Regions from separate parts of the Flavobacterium gossypii genome, predicted to be linked through region 2. Evidence: riboswitches for the same ligand, from Rfam matches in the RefSeq annotation. Region 2 holds a riboswitch; each other region holds the start of a gene.
What was found. A riboswitch is a leader RNA that binds a small molecule or an ion and turns the genes downstream of it on or off. The one in region 2 is predicted to bind S-adenosylmethionine.

Region 1 (5,541 bases), 1.8 Mb from region 2:
GTCGTTGTGCCATTCATGTTAAAATATGCATAGCTATAATCAGGATTGTTGTAGCCGAAATAGCTTAAAGAGGTATTGATTATATCTACGCCCAAACTATCTGCCATTTCTGCGGCTTCGACCCAGTAGGATTCTTCAACAGGGTTTTCATCTAAAATATCTTCTGTGATAAAAAGATAATAAGAAGCATCTGGAGCTGTTCCTACCAATTGGTTTTCAACATAGCCTCCCATGGTTGAAAGTACCTGCGTTCCGTGCGTGCCGCCGCTATAAAAATCAGCATTTCTGGTAACAAAATCATAGCCTCCTAAAATCTTATTATTGACTAGAAGCCTTTGGAAAGGCTGTGCAGTATTTACATTCGGGAATCCAGCGTCCATAACCGCAATTATCTTCCCATTTCCTGTAAAATCTTGCTGATGCAACAGATTACCTTTTAACATCCTAATCTGATTACCAGAAGTACCATATCCATAATTCACCTGAACTTCTAAGTCTTTTACCCCAACCGAATTGGTTTGGCGCAACGCCCTTCCTTCACCATTCAATGTTGGATTTGCAAATTGCACACGATCTACAAAAGCCAAATTTTCAAGACCACGAATATCCGTTATTGACCCTCTGATATGCAAAGCATTCAACCATTTGGATTTAGCTTTTACCGTAATTCCGGACGTAGCTGTAACTTGATTGATATAGGAAACTGAAATCGGAACATCTTTATCATCAAGCGGAATATTCTGAGTCGTTCTTCTATCCAAAGCTCTTTGCGAAAGCATTTCTAAAGGATTTGCAAGATAATGAGCCGCATCCGGCTTATCTGTAAAATATACCCAGGCATCTTCTTGGCCTATGGCATATACACTCGAAAGCAAAAGCAGTAAAAGAGTAATTTTTTTCATAAATTATTGTATTGGTTGTCCAAACTTGAACAGATTACCGCTGTCATCGATTATATAAAATTCGCGCATTCCCCAAGGTTGTTTTTTTAGCGCTATTGTATCGCCTAGCACTTTCTTATACCGCTCAAAAACAGCCTCAATATCATTTACGCGAATATAGCAGCTTGAGTTTTCTGCAACTATTTCATCATCGCATTTCCATAAATGAATTTCAATACCATCCCAAACAAAAATCAGAAGATCATCATATTCGTTTGCTAGTTCACAGCCTAAAATTTCTTGGTAAAATTTTTTAGATTTTTCAAAATTTAAAGATGGAAGCTGGGATATGATTTGGGCAATTTTTGAATTCAAAACCTCTATTGTTTTAGATATAAAAGTCAAATTTACAAAAATGAAATTTTATAAAACGCTTTAGCCGCCAATATTTACAGGAGTCAGACAACTATATAAAACACTAAATATCAACGAAATAAAAAATATTTTAAAATTTATTAGGTTTTTAAAATATTTATACTCTAAATTTGCACTTAAGTTCTTTAAAAAATTATTCTTATCCAGAAAGACCGAGGGAATTGACCCTATGACGTCTTGGCAACCTGTCCATTTTCGGATAAGGTGCCACATTCAACCCTTGCTTTGGCAGGGAAAGATAAGCTTAGAAAATAGTACATAATACTTCAAGATATTATATGCTCTTCTGACTTATCGGAAGAGCATTTTTTATTTCTGCTCTCCCGATATCTGGTTTCGAATATTTTTTTTAAAAACAAAAAATATTTAAAAACAATCTTAAAAAGTATCAAGATGAAAGAGCAGACACAAATCTTAAATTACATTCCAGTTGACGAATTAACAGGTTCTATCTCAGTTCCAATTTACCAGACTTCCACTTTCGTACAAGAAGCACCTGGCATTCACAAAGGTTTTGATTATGCACGAAGCAATAATCCTACACGAAAAGTCTTAGAAGATTTAGTCGCCAAACTAGAAAATGGAACTAATGGCTATGCTTTTTCCAGCGGCCTAGCAGCTATCGATGCGGTCGTGAAATTATTATCGGCTGGAGACGAGATTATAGCGGTTGACGATATTTACGGCGGTGCCTTCCGCCTATTTACGCACATTTATGAAAAATTCGGAATCAAAGTAAAGTATGTCGATGCTACTGATGCTAAAAATGTAGCCGAAGCAATTACAGATAAAACAGCTTTAATTTGGATTGAATCTCCGACGAATCCTACGCTAAAAATCGCTGACCTGCGTGCTATTGGAAAAATCGCAAAAGAAAACAGTATCTTATTTTGCGTCGATAACACTTTTGCCTCTCCTATTGCCCAAAAGCCAATTGATTTTGGAGCCGACCTAATCGTGCACAGTGCAACAAAATACATTTCGGGACACAGCGACCTGATTGCAGGCTTGGTTATTACGGCAACTGAAGAATTAGGCAGTAAGATTAAGTTTATCCAAAATGCTTCGGGTGCTATCTTAGGACCTTTCGACAGCTGGTTGGTAATACGAGGAATCGAGACTTTAAACTTGAGAATTAGACAGCATGCTGAAAATGCGCAAAAAATAGCCGAATTCCTGACAAAAGAAAAACTAATCCAAAACGTTTATTACCCGGGGCTGAAAACGCATCACAACCACGAAATTGCTAAAAGCCAGCAGAAATACTTTGGGGGCGTAGTAACGTTTGATTTAGTGATTGATGATAAAAAACTGGCTTCCAGAATTGTTTCGGGAACCAAATTGTTCAAGCTTGCCGAAAGTTTGGGCGGCGTGAAAAGCTTGTGTTGTTTGCCTTGCGAAATGACTCATAAATCAATTCCTGCAGAAAAAAGATACCAGTCTGGCGTAACCGACAGTTTGATCCGACTTTCTGTTGGCTTGGAAGATGCCGATGATTTGATTGCCGACTTAAAACAGGCTATCCAAAATGCAGTCAAAGAAAATGTTGCCATCGAATTCCATAAAAACTAATCCTATCCTATTTTAATCATCATATAAATAACACTCAAAATGTCAAGAAAAAAATTAAATATAGGATTGTTTGGTTTCGGATGCGTCGGTTTCGGACTGTATGAAGTTTTACAGAAAACCCCTGGACTGAAAGCAAACATCAAGAATATCTGCGTAAAAGACAGAAACAAAACGCGCGAAATTGGTGTAGAAAACTTCACTTTCGATAAGAATGATATCTTCAATGATCCGGAAATCAACGTCATTGTAGAATTAATCGATGATGCCGATGCGGCGTATGAAATTGTAACTACAGCCTTAAAAAGCGGCAAAGCAGTGGTTTCTGCCAACAAAAAAATGATTGCAGAGCATTTTGAAGAACTGCTCGAATTGCAGCGAAAACACAATGTCCCTTTATTGTATGAAGCTGCGTGTTGTGCGAGCATGCCGATTATCCGAAATTTAGAAGAATACTATGATAATGATCTTTTGGAATCCATCCAAGGCATCGTGAATGGTTCTACTAATTACATCCTTACAAAGACGTTCAAGGAAAATCTATCGTATGATGAGGCGCTGAAACAAGCACAGGAAAAAGGCTTTGCAGAAAGCAATCCGATTTTAGACACGGGCGGCTTTGATGCCAAATACAAGTTGTTGATTTTGCTAGCGCATTCTTTCGGATATATTGCAAAACCTGAGGATTTACTGAATATCGGAATTAATAATATTGGCGGTTTAGAATTAAAATATGCTCGAGAAAAAGGCTTAAAGATTAAGCTTGTAGCCCAAGCTTTTAAAAATAATGATGGAAACATTTCGGCCTTTGTTATTCCAAAATTCGTAGATACAGAAGATCGCTTGTTTAATGTGGATGATGTTTTTAATGGCGTGATTACGAAAACCAGTTTTGCAGACGAACAGTTTTTTGTCGGTAAAGGCGCGGGTGCTCATCCGACAGCTTCGGCAGTGTTAAGCGATATTTCTGCTTTGAGTTATGATTACCAGTACGAGTACAAAAAAATTGCTCAGCAGGAAAACATAAGCTTGTCTGATGACGTAAATTTAAAAGTATTCTTAAGACATCAGATTGAGGATGCAGTTACTTTAAAGAAGCATTTTTCAACTATTGACGAATCGTATCTAAATCATGAGTCGGGTTATATCACTGGAACTATTTCCTTAGAAAACTTACGAAATATACATTTTGATGAAAGCTTTGATAAATCTTTTGTTTTGCTGGAAATTGCTAATTAGTGCCTTTTTACTGGTTATTTTTCCAAGCAATAGAAGACTTCAATAAGCGATGAAGAATGCTAGCTAGCTATACTATTTCAATTGTTTGTTTATATATTTTGTTCATTAAAAAACCCGACAATTTCTTGTCGGGTTTTTATCTATGATAGTATTTTCAAATTATGCTATAACGCCAGAACCTATAAGTTCTTCTCCTAAATGCCAAGAGACAAATTGTCCTTCTGTAATGGCGGACTGTGGATTTTCAAAAGCGACATACAAACCGTTTTCAAACTGATATAAAGTCGCTTTTTGCAACGGCTGGCGGTAACGGATTCTTGCCATTACTTCCATAGTTTCACCATTTTTTAGGGCTAAATCTTCACGAATCCAATGTACTTCAGATTTTTCAACAAAGAGTGCTTTTTTGAATAATCCGGGATGGTGGCTTCCTTGTCCGGTATAAATGATATTATTTTCCACATCGGTTTCGATAATGAAAAGCGGTTCAGCTGTTCCTCCAACATTTAGTCCTTTGCGTTGTCCTTTCGTAAAATAGTGAGCCCCTTGATGTTTCCCGACTACTTTCCCCATTTCTGGAGCATATGGAATAGACGCAGCTTCGAACGCCAGTTCTTCTTGCAAAGAATCGAACTCAGCCTTGTCTTTTGTATAAATATCTTGACTGGCTTCAATTTCAAAAATCAGTCCGTCTTTTGGTTGTAATTTTTGCTGTAAAAACTCTGGCAAGCGTACTTTTCCGATAAAACACAATCCTTGTGAATCTTTCTTTTCTGCCGTAACCAGTTCCATTTTTGCGGCGATTTCACGAACTTCCGGTTTTGTCAGTTCTCCAATCGGGAACAAGGATTTTGCTAATTGTTCTTGCGAAAGCTGGCATAAAAAGTAAGATTGGTCTTTGTTTCCATCGACACCGGCAAGCAATTGATATACTGGCTTACCGTCCACTTCAATTTCGCCTTTTCTGCAATAATGTCCAGTCGCTACATAGTCGGCTCCTAAGCTTAACGCAATTTTCATGAAAACGTCAAACTTAATTTCGCGATTGCACAATACGTCTGGATTAGGCGTTCTTCCTTTTTCGTATTCGCGGAACATATAATCCACGATCTTTTCTTGGTATTGTTCGCTTAAATCGACTGTCTGGAAAGGAATCCCTAATTTTTCTGCCACTAGAAGTGCATCATTGCTGTCTTCTAGCCAAGGGCATTCGTTAGAAATTGTAACAGAATCGTCGTGCCAGTTCTTCATAAAAAGGCCAATGACTTCATAGCCCTGCTCCTTCAATAAATAAGCAGCAACACTAGAATCAACACCTCCAGAAAGACCAACTACTACACGTTTCATTTTTTCTAATTTTATGACGCTCCAAAAGTACGCCAAAATAGAGCATGATTTATGCTCTATTATATTTGTT
Region 2 (5,541 bases):
CCAATAAAATTAGGTTTAGTTGGAGAGAAATTATCCCAATCTAGTTTTAATTTATTTTTTCTGGCTTCTTCAATATCTAGGAAATTTTTGTCGCGGCTTCTGTTCAGGTATCCTTCACGCAATTCGTCATATTCTGAACGAAGGCTTTTGAAATATTCTTGGTTGGTATTTTTATTGATTAGATTCCCAGCAACTGTAACCGCTCGAGATGCATCGTTTACATGGACAACGGTTTCTCTGTATTCAGGAGCAATTTTCACGGCCGTATGCGCGCGCGAAGTTGTCGCTCCGCCGATCATGATTGGAATATTGATATTTAATTTGTCCATCTGTTTTGCCAAATAGACCATTTCATCCAAGGAAGGCGTAATCAAGCCGCTTAGACCAATAATATCTACTTTTTCTTCAATGGCAGTCTGGATGATTTTTTCTGGCGGCACCATGACACCAAGGTCGATAATTTCATAATTATTACATCCCAGAACAACCGCTACGATATTTTTTCCAATATCATGGACGTCGCCCTTAACTGTTGCCATCAGTACTTTTCCAGCAGAACTTGAAGTCCCATCTTTTTCAGCTTCTATATAAGGTAGCAGATACGCAACTGCTTTTTTCATAACCCTTGCCGATTTGACTACTTGGGGCAGGAACATTTTTCCGCTTCCGAATAAATCTCCAACGACATTCATTCCGGCCATCAAATTGATTTCAATGACCTCTATCGGTTTTGTCGCAAGCTGTCTTGCTTCTTCGATATCGGCTTCAATAAATTCATCAATCCCTCTCACTAAAGCATGGGTAAGCCTCTCCTGAATTGGAAGCGAGCGCCATTCTTGGGCTTGTTTTTCTGTTACTTCTTTGGTATCGCCTTTTATGTTTTCGGCAAAAGATAAAAGCCTTTCCGTTGCATCATCTCTTCTGTCAAGCAAGACATCTTCGACATGCTCTAATAAATCTTTTGGTATCTGGTCGTAAATTTCCAGCATTTCTGGGTTTACGATTCCCATAGTCATTCCGTTATTTACGGCATGGTATAAAAAGGCAGAATGCATGGCTTCGCGAACACGGTCATTTCCTCGGAAAGAAAAAGAAACATTACTCACACCTCCACTGACACTTGCATACGGAAGATTTTCTTTGATCCATTTTGTAGCTCGGAAAAAATCCACAGCGTTTTGGCGGTGTTCTTCCATGCCTGTCGCCACTGGAAAAATATTAGGATCGAAAATGATATCTTCTGCTGGAAAACCGACTTGGTCTACTAAAACATCGTAAGAACGCTTGCAGATTTCAATCCTTCTCTGGTAAGTATCGGCTTGACCGACTTCATCAAAAGCCATTATGATTACCGCCGCGCCATATTTTTTTATCAATTTTGCCTGACGGATAAAATTGTCTTCGCCTTCTTTTAGACTGATCGAATTGACGACGCTTTTTCCTTGTGCGACTTTCAAGCCTGCTTCGATGATTTCCCATTTGGAACTATCAATCATCACAGGAACTCGAGAAATATCGGGTTCTGCAGCAATCAGGTTCAGGAAAGTCGTCATGGCATGAACACCATCAAGCATTCCTTCATCCATATTGATATCGATGATTTGGGCACCGCCTTCTACTTGGGCTCTGGCAATATCTAAAGCTTCTTCGTACTTTTCTTCTTTTATGAGACGCAAGAATTTTCGAGAACCGGTAACGTTTGTCCGTTCGCCGACGTTCACGAAAATACTTTCGGGAGTTATGATTAAAGGCTCAAGGCCTGATAATTTTAGGTGTTTCTTACAATCAACATCTGCCATTTTCTGTTTTTCTTTAGCTGTAGCTTTTTAAACTGGTTCTACAATTCTTGGTGCATATTCTTTTGCGGCTTCTGCAATCAGGCGGATGTGCTCTGGGTTGGTGCCGCAGCATCCTCCTATTATATTGATGAGATTATCTTGGAGATATTCCCGAATCAAAGCTTGCATTTCTTCTGGAGTCTGGTCGTATTGTCCGAAAGCATTCGGCAATCCTGCATTGGGATGGGCTGAAATATTAAACGACGTATTGTGCGACAATCTCTGCAAGTAAGGCTTCAATTGATCCGCACCCAAAGCACAATTAAATCCGACGCTTAATAAAGGAATATGTGAGATTGAAATCAGAAAAGCTTCGACTGTTTGGCCTGAAAGTGTCCTTCCAGAAGCATCTGTAATTGTTCCAGAAACCATAATCGGAATATCAAGATTTCTTTCTTCTTTGACTTCTTCGATAGCAAATAAGGCCGCTTTGGCATTCAGGGTATCGAAGATCGTTTCTACCAACAAGATGTCTGAGCCTCCGTCGATCAATGCTTCGACTTGTTGTTTGTAGGCGATTCTCAAATCGTCGAAAGTAACGGCTCTATACCCTGGGTCGTTTACATCGGGTGACATACTGGCTGTCCTGTTGGTCGGACCAATAGAGCCTGCAACAAAACGAGGCTTGCTTGCGTCTTTTTTAGTAAACTCATCGGCTACTTCGCGAGCTAGTTTTGCCGATTCGTAGTTTAATTCATAGACGAGATCTTCGAGATGATAATCGGCCATGCCAATTGTAGTTCCTGAAAACGTATTGGTTTCGACAATATCCGCGCCTGCTTCAAAATACTGACGGTGTACATCGCGAATGGCTTGGGGCTGGGTCAATGACAGTAAATCATTGTTGCCTTTCAGGGGATGTGGAAAATCTTTAAATCTTTCGCCACGGAAATCTTCTTCAGAGAAATTGTAGCGCTGAAGCATGGTTCCCATTGCTCCGTCGAGAACGAGAATTCTTTCTTTAATAGCTTTGTGTATGTCTGACATTTTTTCGATACTAATGGTTATGCAACGACTCTGTTGAATCCAAAAGTTCATTATTTTTCAGAAAGCAGGAAATGGAGTGTTGAAAAAACCAAAGCCATTTGCTTCTTAAAAATTAAATATCGATATGTTGTCAGGAAAAGGGAGAGAAAACCGAGGTTTTTCTGTGTGTTATCTATCCACTTTCGTGGTAGAATGTAGCACCTTCTTTAAAGCTTAAAGGGTTGCTAAGGCTTCACCGGGTCTAATCCCTCTGCCTTTCGTGATAACTGTCAATATTTGTATGAACACTGCAAAGTAATGCAATATGTTTGGTTTTTGCAATAGCCGAAAGGAAATTATACTGCTAACTTCAAATCTTGTTTTTCTGCAATTTGGATGATTTTCTTAAGTAGCGTTTCAGAAACAGCTTCTTTTTTTATTGGATTTATGAAGAAAAATTCTTTTCCGAATTTCTTCAGGCTAGCATTTATAGATGCATTAAAATCCGCAGGAAGCTTTTCTATGACTGGATTCGTACTGATAACATCGAAGTCGTTTTGCAATAATTCGAAATATTCAGGAAGCAAATCGTCGGTTTCAGTAGTATCGACAGCGATAAGATTTTCAAGTTCATTTTCTTGAACAAAACTGATGATATCTTCTACCTTAAACGGAATTGCAAACTGAATAAAATTGGCTTCCCAAGAATTTTTTACAGTTGGTTTTTCAAAAAAAGCTACTGTAGAATTGGTTATTATCGGCAATCTTAATTCAAATTTTCTGTTTTCCAAAGGTGCTTTTTGGCTGGCAAGTATTTGGTTTATCAAAGAACTTCCGACGGTTTCTATTCCGAAAAGAATAATATTTATTTTTTTAACTGACATGATTTTGAGGCTTTAGGTTTAAAAAGAGCTGCTTTTGACTGGCAATCAAAAGCAGCCTTTTCAACAAACAAACAAATAAAACAAACTAAACAATTTTGTGATTTATGCTTTATGCGGCATAATTATATTCTTTGTACAAAATCAATTCGACCGGAGTTGTATTGACCAAGTTGTCATAAACCGGACTTTTTTGCTGTACTAATTTTAACCATTTTTGGAGCACTTGCAGCGAAGCATCAGTCGTTGGTTTCAGTACAATTTCAATTTTGCTGAAACCGACTCTTTCTTCTTGGCTTATGGTTCCCGTGATTTCTACCTGTAGCGATTTTAGGTTTATGCCCAATTCTTCGGCTACTTTTTGGCTAACCGCATTGACGCATCCTGCAAAACCGGCAAGGATATATTCAAACGGACTAGGCCCTTCGAGTTCTGGAAATTTTTTATTGTTGCTGATTCTTACATCAGAATTCTGTGTCTTTACAACGAATTGTTCGTTATTTCTGGAGTATCCTAAAACATTTATTGCTTTCATAATTTTTTTATTGAGATTGATAATTATTTGATAAAAAACAAAAAGTCCTTTTGGCTGGCTTACCAAAAGGACTTTACACTTGAATATAAACAGAGATTAAGTCGTTCGCTTTTGGCAATGGAGTTTGAGGTGGCAATAAATCCACATATGTCTTTTACAGCAAATCATCATTGTCGTGTTCATCTTTTTTATTTTTTGTTCCTCCTCAAAAATTCGAGGAGGAGGATTGAAATTTATTTGAGTTAGTTAATAAGAATTTCAATCGTATCTTTTATAAATTTTGTTTTGTTCCAAAAAAAAACCTCTGCGAAATGCAGAGGTTTTTTTGCTTTATATTTTAAGAAACTTAAAATTTGGCAATAGTACGCTCTGCGGAATTTTTCCACATCTTACAGTACATATGACAAATAATAGTTTTCATTTTTATTTCTTTTTAATGATGCAAACTTGAGAACTATTTTTCAATTAGCAATACAAAGAAACAAACTTTAACATTTATTTTATTTTTCTACATAAAAAAACCCGCTGTTCACAAAGCGGGTTTTACAAATATAAACTACTAGTAATTAGTTTTTTACGATTTTTGTTGTTCCTGATCCAGAATCAGTTTGAACATTTAAGAAATACAATCCTGTAGTCAAATCAGAAATGTTGATTTGAGTTTCAGAAACACCATTTGTATTGATATTTCTAACTACACGTCCGTTCAAATCTGTAATTTGAATAGCATTGATTGCCATATTATTTTTGCTAGCCAAGTTTACCAAGCCGTTTGATGGATTTGGATAAACAGCAAAATTAGAAGCAAAGAAATCAGAAGTACCTAATGAAGTAGCTGTAACAGTTACGTCATCAATTGACAAAAAGTCTTGATCTGTACAGTCATGATGTCTGAAAGCAATATAAATATTCTGTCCAGCAAAGCTTGAAAGGTTTAATGTTTTTGTTAAAGAAGCTCCAGTAGTTCCTCCAGGATAGATTTCAGTAAACTTTATAGGTGAAGCAAGAAATCCAGCTGTAGTATTTGTAGTTGCTGCATAAACAGTATAACGCTCTAAACTCCAACTAGCTGCTGCTGCCTGAACTTTCCATGTAAGCGTTATCGTAGAAGATCCAGATACATAAGATGACAAATTAATCATCGGGCTAATTACCCAGTTGTTTGGCGTTAGCGGATCACCTTGCCAAGATCTTGAAATCAATGAAACAGGTGTAACTGGAACGTTATCTTCATCATTAACAGTAAACAAGTCTCCCCAATTAAAACCGTCGCCATCTGCGTCAATAGTTGTCCAATCGCTGATATCTTCATCATCAAAAT
Region 3 (5,541 bases), on a different contig from region 2:
TTTTGTTGAAATATTGTGCGGTAATCTCAATTGCTTCGCCAGAGTTATAAAAGCTTTCATGGTTGACAACAAGTGATTTTCTCGCATTGCTAGATGCTAAAAATTGAATTGTCTTGTCGATAAACACATCAAATTTTTCATACGATTGGTTGTCAATATGGCTTTGCAGTCTCCATTTCCAGATATTTTCTCCAAGAAGAAAAGCATTTCTCTTCCCTTGATTTTCAGAATAAGCCAGCAAAGGCATATTGGTATTGACATTTCGGATTCGAGAAGAAAGCAATACATCTATATTTGCTTTTACCGTTAGATTACCGAAAGCATTTTGCAGCGGAGGAAGATTTTCAAAACCGATATTATCAATCGCAAATAGATTAAACTGAGAACTAAAATCCGATAAATAATCTTCTTTTTGATTACTCATCTTGAACTGTATTATATCTTGTTGCTGATTTAAAAAATTAAAATCGGTATTGGTTCCGGTAACAATCCAAGTATTCAGATTGGCTGTTTTATTGGCTTCAAAAACAGATTTAAATTCTCCGGTAGGCTGGTATAAAATCAAAACATTATAATCTTGTAATGAATTGATTTTATTCGGATTGACTATAGTTACTTTACGTTGAAGATTAGTTTCTATGGCTCTTTTTAACGCACCAATATCTGGGTGATTAATTGTGGAAACGATTGCAACTTCTGACTTTTGATCAATAACTTCAACTGCAAAATTTTTGATATTATTATATGTATTTTTTTCAGCTTCTTTAGATGTCAGAGAAGCTTTAAAAACTTGTACTCCTACTTTATCGGCCGGAAGTAAAAGATTGAGCACGGTTGCTTTTTTAGAAGAAGAAAAAGAAACGCTCTGCTTGCTCAAAACAGAATTTCCTTGAGATATACTAAAATCAGCAGTAATATTTTTGTTTCCAGAATATTGAAGAAATACTTCTACTGGGAATTTATTTTTGTGAAACGCATATTTATTGACATTCAGCTGATTGATTTTTAAATCTAAAAAAGTAGTCGTATCTCCAAGAACTACTGGGAATACTTTGTTGTTAGGATTGAAGCTGTAAACGTAATCGTTACCCGAGGTTTGGTTTCCGTCTGTTAAGATTATGGCTGGAAAAGCAGTGTTTTTGTTGATGCTTTTGAGATTCTTTGCAACTTCATCCAGATTGGTCTGCGTTCCTTTAAAACTGAAAATATCTGAAAGCTCAAATTCGTTAGAAAATTGATACGACTGAACTTCGAATTTATCTTGTAGATCCTTACTTGAAATTAGCTTTTTATAAACCTCCAAAGCAGTTTCGTTGGCTTTCAGCTCTGCAATAGAACTTGAATTATCGACAACAATTGGCAAAGGAGTTTTTGCTATCTCAAAAGTATTAGTTGTAATTTTTGGATTTATCAGAAGCAATAAAATTCCAAAGATTGAAAAGAAGCGCAAAAAAGCCAACAACAGATTTGTTCTTGATTTGTTTTTGGCTCTGAAATAGTATTGAAAAAACGACAGACCTCCTGCTATTAGTACTGAAAGTAAGATTAATAGGATTGTGTTTGTTGTCATTTTTTAGATTACAAGGTTTAGAAAAATTGAGATGCTCTATTTTGAAATTAACGAGGAGACATCCCTTAAAAAAATTAGGAATTACGCATATCAAAATTCGTAATTCCTAATTTAAAATTCATAATTGACTATGTCAGCATTCCTCCGTCAACGTTCATCACTTGTCCTGTCACATAAGCACTCATGTCTGAAGCTAAGAAAAGGCAAGCATTTGCAACGTCTTCAGTTGTTCCGCCACGTTTCAACGGAATAGCATCTCTCCATCCTTGAACAACATCTTCATTTAGTTTTCCAGTCATTTCTGTTTCAATGAATCCTGGTGCGATAGCGTTGCAACGGATATTTCTGGAACCCAGTTCTAAAGCTACAGATTTCGTGAATCCGATAACTCCAGCTTTTGATGCGGCATAGTTTGTTTGTCCTGCGTTTCCTTTAACTCCAACAACAGAACTCATGTTTATGATGGAACCAGCACGGTTTTTTAGCATTGTTTTTTGAACTGCTTTCGTCATGTTGAAAACAGATTTCAGGTTTACTTCGATTACTTTGTCGAAATCTTCTTCAGAAATACGCATCAAAAGGTTGTCTTTTGTAATTCCGGCATTATTGATCAAGATATCGATGTTTCCAAAAGTTGCGATAACATCGTCGACTAATTTTTGCGCTTCGTTAAAATCAGCAGCATTTGACTGGTAGCCTTTTGCTTTCACGCCAAGTGCAATCAATTCGTCTTCAAGAACTTTTGCAGCCTCTGCAGATGAACTGTATGTAAATGCTACGTTTGCTCCGTGTTTTGCAAAAACTTCGGCAATTCCTCTACCAATTCCTCGGCTAGCGCCTGTAATAATCGCTGTTTTTCCTTCTAATAATTTCATTCTATTTTAATTTAGTTTGCTCTTGTTAGGTTGACAAATATAAGAATTCAATTGCAATGACGTAAGGTATCTCTTTAAACTTTCAGGAATTTATTAATCCTTTTATCCCAAGCAGTGCTATAAATTGCGATTATCGTAAATAGCAGCAAAATGTAAATGTACCATGCATTTGAAATTAGTTCGATTACATTTAATTTTCCTTTTGCAAAGTTTAAAATAAGCAAGACTTGTGCTCCATAGGGAAGGATTCCTTGGACAATACAACAGAAAATATCTAGGATTGCGGCAGTCTTTTTTGGACTTAATTTATATTCGTCATTAATTTCTTTAGCAACAGCTCCTGTAATGACTATGGAAACGGTGTTATTTGCTATCGCTAAATTGGTAATGCTAACTAAAGTTCCGATTCCCATTTGGGCTGATTTCTTGCTTTTAATCTTAGATTTGATTTTTCGTAATACGTAATCGATACCGCCCGCTTTTTCGACTAGAGCCGCAAGACCTCCTGTTAACATTGACAAGAGAAAAATGTCTGTCATGCTCAGGAAACCTTCATATATTTTTTGCGTAAACCCCAAAAGCGTGAAATCGTTTCCAGCAAAGCCGATAATTCCTGCTACTAAAATTCCAATCAGCAATGTCACAAAGACATTTACTCCTGTTACTGCAAAGATAATCACGAGAATGTAAGGCAAAATGGCAATCAATTCGTAGCTTTCCTTTTGGATAACAACTGAACTTACTTCGGTATTCAATCCTAAATAAAACAGCAAAATAATAGTTATGATTGAAGCGGGCAAAGCAATGAACAGATTGACTTTAAACTTGTCTCGCATTTCACAACCCAATGACTGCGTAGCTGCAATTGTAGTATCAGAAATTATAGAAAGATTGTCGCCTAGCATCGAACCTCCTAGCAAAGAACCTGCAATCAAAGGCATTGAAGCACCACTTTTATCTGCCAAACTAATTGCAATTGGTCCTAAAGCTACGATTGAACCAACAGATGTTCCTGTGGCAGTTGACAGAAAGGAAGCGATGAGAAATATCCCTAGCGGGAAATGTTCTGTATCGATATTATTGATTCCTAAATTCACGACTGCATCTACAGCTCCCATGGCTTGCGTGACTGCAGCAAAAGCTCCAGAAAACAGATAAATGAGACACATTGTAATGATTTGGCTATTGCCACAACCCTGGATTAAAGTATCTATTTTTTGTTCTGTGGAATGTTTGAAGATTATAAATGCAACAATAATTCCAAGTGTGACAGCCACTGGCGAAGGCAAAGCATAAAAATCATTTAGGACAATTCCTGCTCCGAGGAAAGTAAAAATAAATACAAAAAAAGGTAATAAGGCAAAAGCAGAACCTTGAATTTTGATATGTTTCATCATCGATAGCTTAAAAATTAATAAAGCTCACGACGAAAAGCAAACCGAAAAGAAAGTATGATGACAACATTTTTTCCAAAGGATTTGGCTTATCGTTTTAGCACCTTGCTTGTTGTTGCAGGTTGCTATCTCTTTATGAGATTCGTGATAACGGAGGCAAAGATAGAATTTATTCTAAATTATTTTTATTCAATAAGGCATTTTTATGAATATTTGATAAGAAACAAATTAAAAATGAGACTCTTGTAAAAATAAAGAAGCTCTACTGATAATTCAGCAGAGCTCTTTTTATTTTGTGTTGAAATAATCTATTCTACGCTTTTAGCTTCTTCTTTTTCAGGAAACATAATTGACAATAGTACTGAAAGAACCAAAATCCCTCCAATTACGATTAACGAGTAAATAGAATCAATATGGTAGAAAGGTGCGATTATCATTTTTATACCAATAAAAGAAAGGATAATTGCCAAACCGTATTTCAATTTGCTGAACAAATGGATGAAATTGTCAAGCAAGAAAAACAAGGCTCTTAATCCTAAAATGGCAAAAATGTTAGATGTATAAAGAATAAAAGGATCATTTGAAATAGCAAAAATAGCAGGGATTGAATCTACCGCAAAAAGCAAATCTGTAAACTCAATTACAGCAACAACAACTAATAAAGGAGTTGCCAGTTTCTTTCCGTTTTCGATAGTAAAGAATTTATCTCCGTCATAATTATCACTTACTTTAAAGAACTTTCTGATCAATCTTGCACCTCTTGTATTGTTATAATCTTCATCATCGTCATCGTCGCCGGCTGACCATGATTTAATTCCTGCATACACCAAGAACAATCCAAATAAAGTCATGATAATATTGATATCATATTTGAAACCTTCGATTCCCATTAATCCTAAAAGCTTGTTCAAATAGGTCAATTCAATTAGGAAAGCTCCAGAAAAGATAAATATCGCTCTTAAAACCAAAGCTCCGATAATACCCCAAAACAATACTTTATGCTTGTTTGAATTGGCTACATCAAAGAATTTGAATACTAGAATAAATACGAAAAGGTTGTCTACAGAAAGGGCTTTTTCAATCCAATAGGCAGATTGGAACTCGTAGAACTTTGTCGGTCCGATAAAATAATAGATAAATCCACTAAAAATCATTGACAAACTGATCCAAACAATTGACCAAGTTATGGCTTCCTTATTAGAAACAACATGGCTCTTTTTATTGAAAATCCCCAAATCCAAAAGCAACATGATGATGATTACAACCGAAAATGTTGCAATTAATCCTGGGTGATTGATTAAAGTATCTACTTTATCCATTAGTTATAAAATTAATTGATTACTGATTATTGTTTTTGATTCGTAATTGTAAATAGTGCCACTCTTCCTCCTTCTTCGGCAGAAAGGAGTATTTTTTTTCCGTTTGTAATTTCTATCCTGCCATTTATTGGAACCTCATTTCCTTCTGTCAGGTCTTTAACTGACTTGCCATTTTGGTTGACAAAGAACCATTTATTTTCTTCAAATACAAAATTTCCAACAGGTATTTTTTCAGTATCTGCAAGCCTTTCATTATTAATGCTATTCCTATTTGCATGCCATGAATTCAGTTGTTGATTTTCATAAATCATCAGTCTATGATTCTCTGGTTTCCAAACAGAAGGCTGGAATTGGTAATAGAAATCAGCCATTGGAAGTGACTT

Region 1: linked by a shared signal. The riboswitch ahead of GGR22_RS01725 (trans-sulfuration enzyme family protein) and the one ahead of GGR22_RS09665 (homocysteine S-methyltransferase family protein) in region 2 are both predicted to bind S-adenosylmethionine.
Region 3: linked by a shared signal. The riboswitch ahead of GGR22_RS15975 (Na+/H+ antiporter NhaC family protein) and the one ahead of GGR22_RS09665 (homocysteine S-methyltransferase family protein) in region 2 are both predicted to bind S-adenosylmethionine.

What each region holds. Positions count from the first base shown of each region.
Region 1 covers NZ_JACJIS010000001.1:358,510-364,050, forward strand. Annotated here, with positions in the region: gene GGR22_RS01715 (S8 family serine peptidase) at 1-902, opposite strand, end outside; gene GGR22_RS01720 (bleomycin resistance protein) at 906-1,256, opposite strand; SAM riboswitch class I at 1,453-1,561, shown strand; gene GGR22_RS01725 (trans-sulfuration enzyme family protein) at 1,710-2,888, shown strand; gene GGR22_RS01730 (homoserine dehydrogenase) at 2,928-4,124, shown strand; gene mnmA (tRNA 2-thiouridine(34) synthase MnmA) at 4,284-5,486, opposite strand.
Region 2 covers NZ_JACJIS010000001.1:2,143,577-2,149,117, reverse strand. Annotated here, with positions in the region: gene metH (methionine synthase) at 1-1,799, opposite strand, end outside; gene GGR22_RS09665 (homocysteine S-methyltransferase family protein) at 1,827-2,825, opposite strand; SAM riboswitch class I at 2,991-3,094, opposite strand; gene GGR22_RS09660 (hypothetical protein) at 3,161-3,688, opposite strand; gene GGR22_RS09655 (OsmC family protein) at 3,798-4,220, opposite strand; gene GGR22_RS09650 (T9SS-dependent choice-of-anchor J family protein) at 4,787-5,541, opposite strand, start outside.
Region 3 covers NZ_JACJIS010000004.1:282,715-288,255, forward strand. Annotated here, with positions in the region: gene GGR22_RS15965 (hypothetical protein) at 1-1,570, opposite strand, end outside; gene fabG (3-oxoacyl-[acyl-carrier-protein] reductase) at 1,699-2,445, opposite strand; gene GGR22_RS15975 (Na+/H+ antiporter NhaC family protein) at 2,520-3,839, opposite strand; SAM-I-IV-variant riboswitch at 3,899-3,995, opposite strand; gene GGR22_RS15980 (TerC/Alx family metal homeostasis membrane protein) at 4,148-5,158, opposite strand; gene GGR22_RS15985 (helix-hairpin-helix domain-containing protein) at 5,185-5,541, opposite strand, start outside.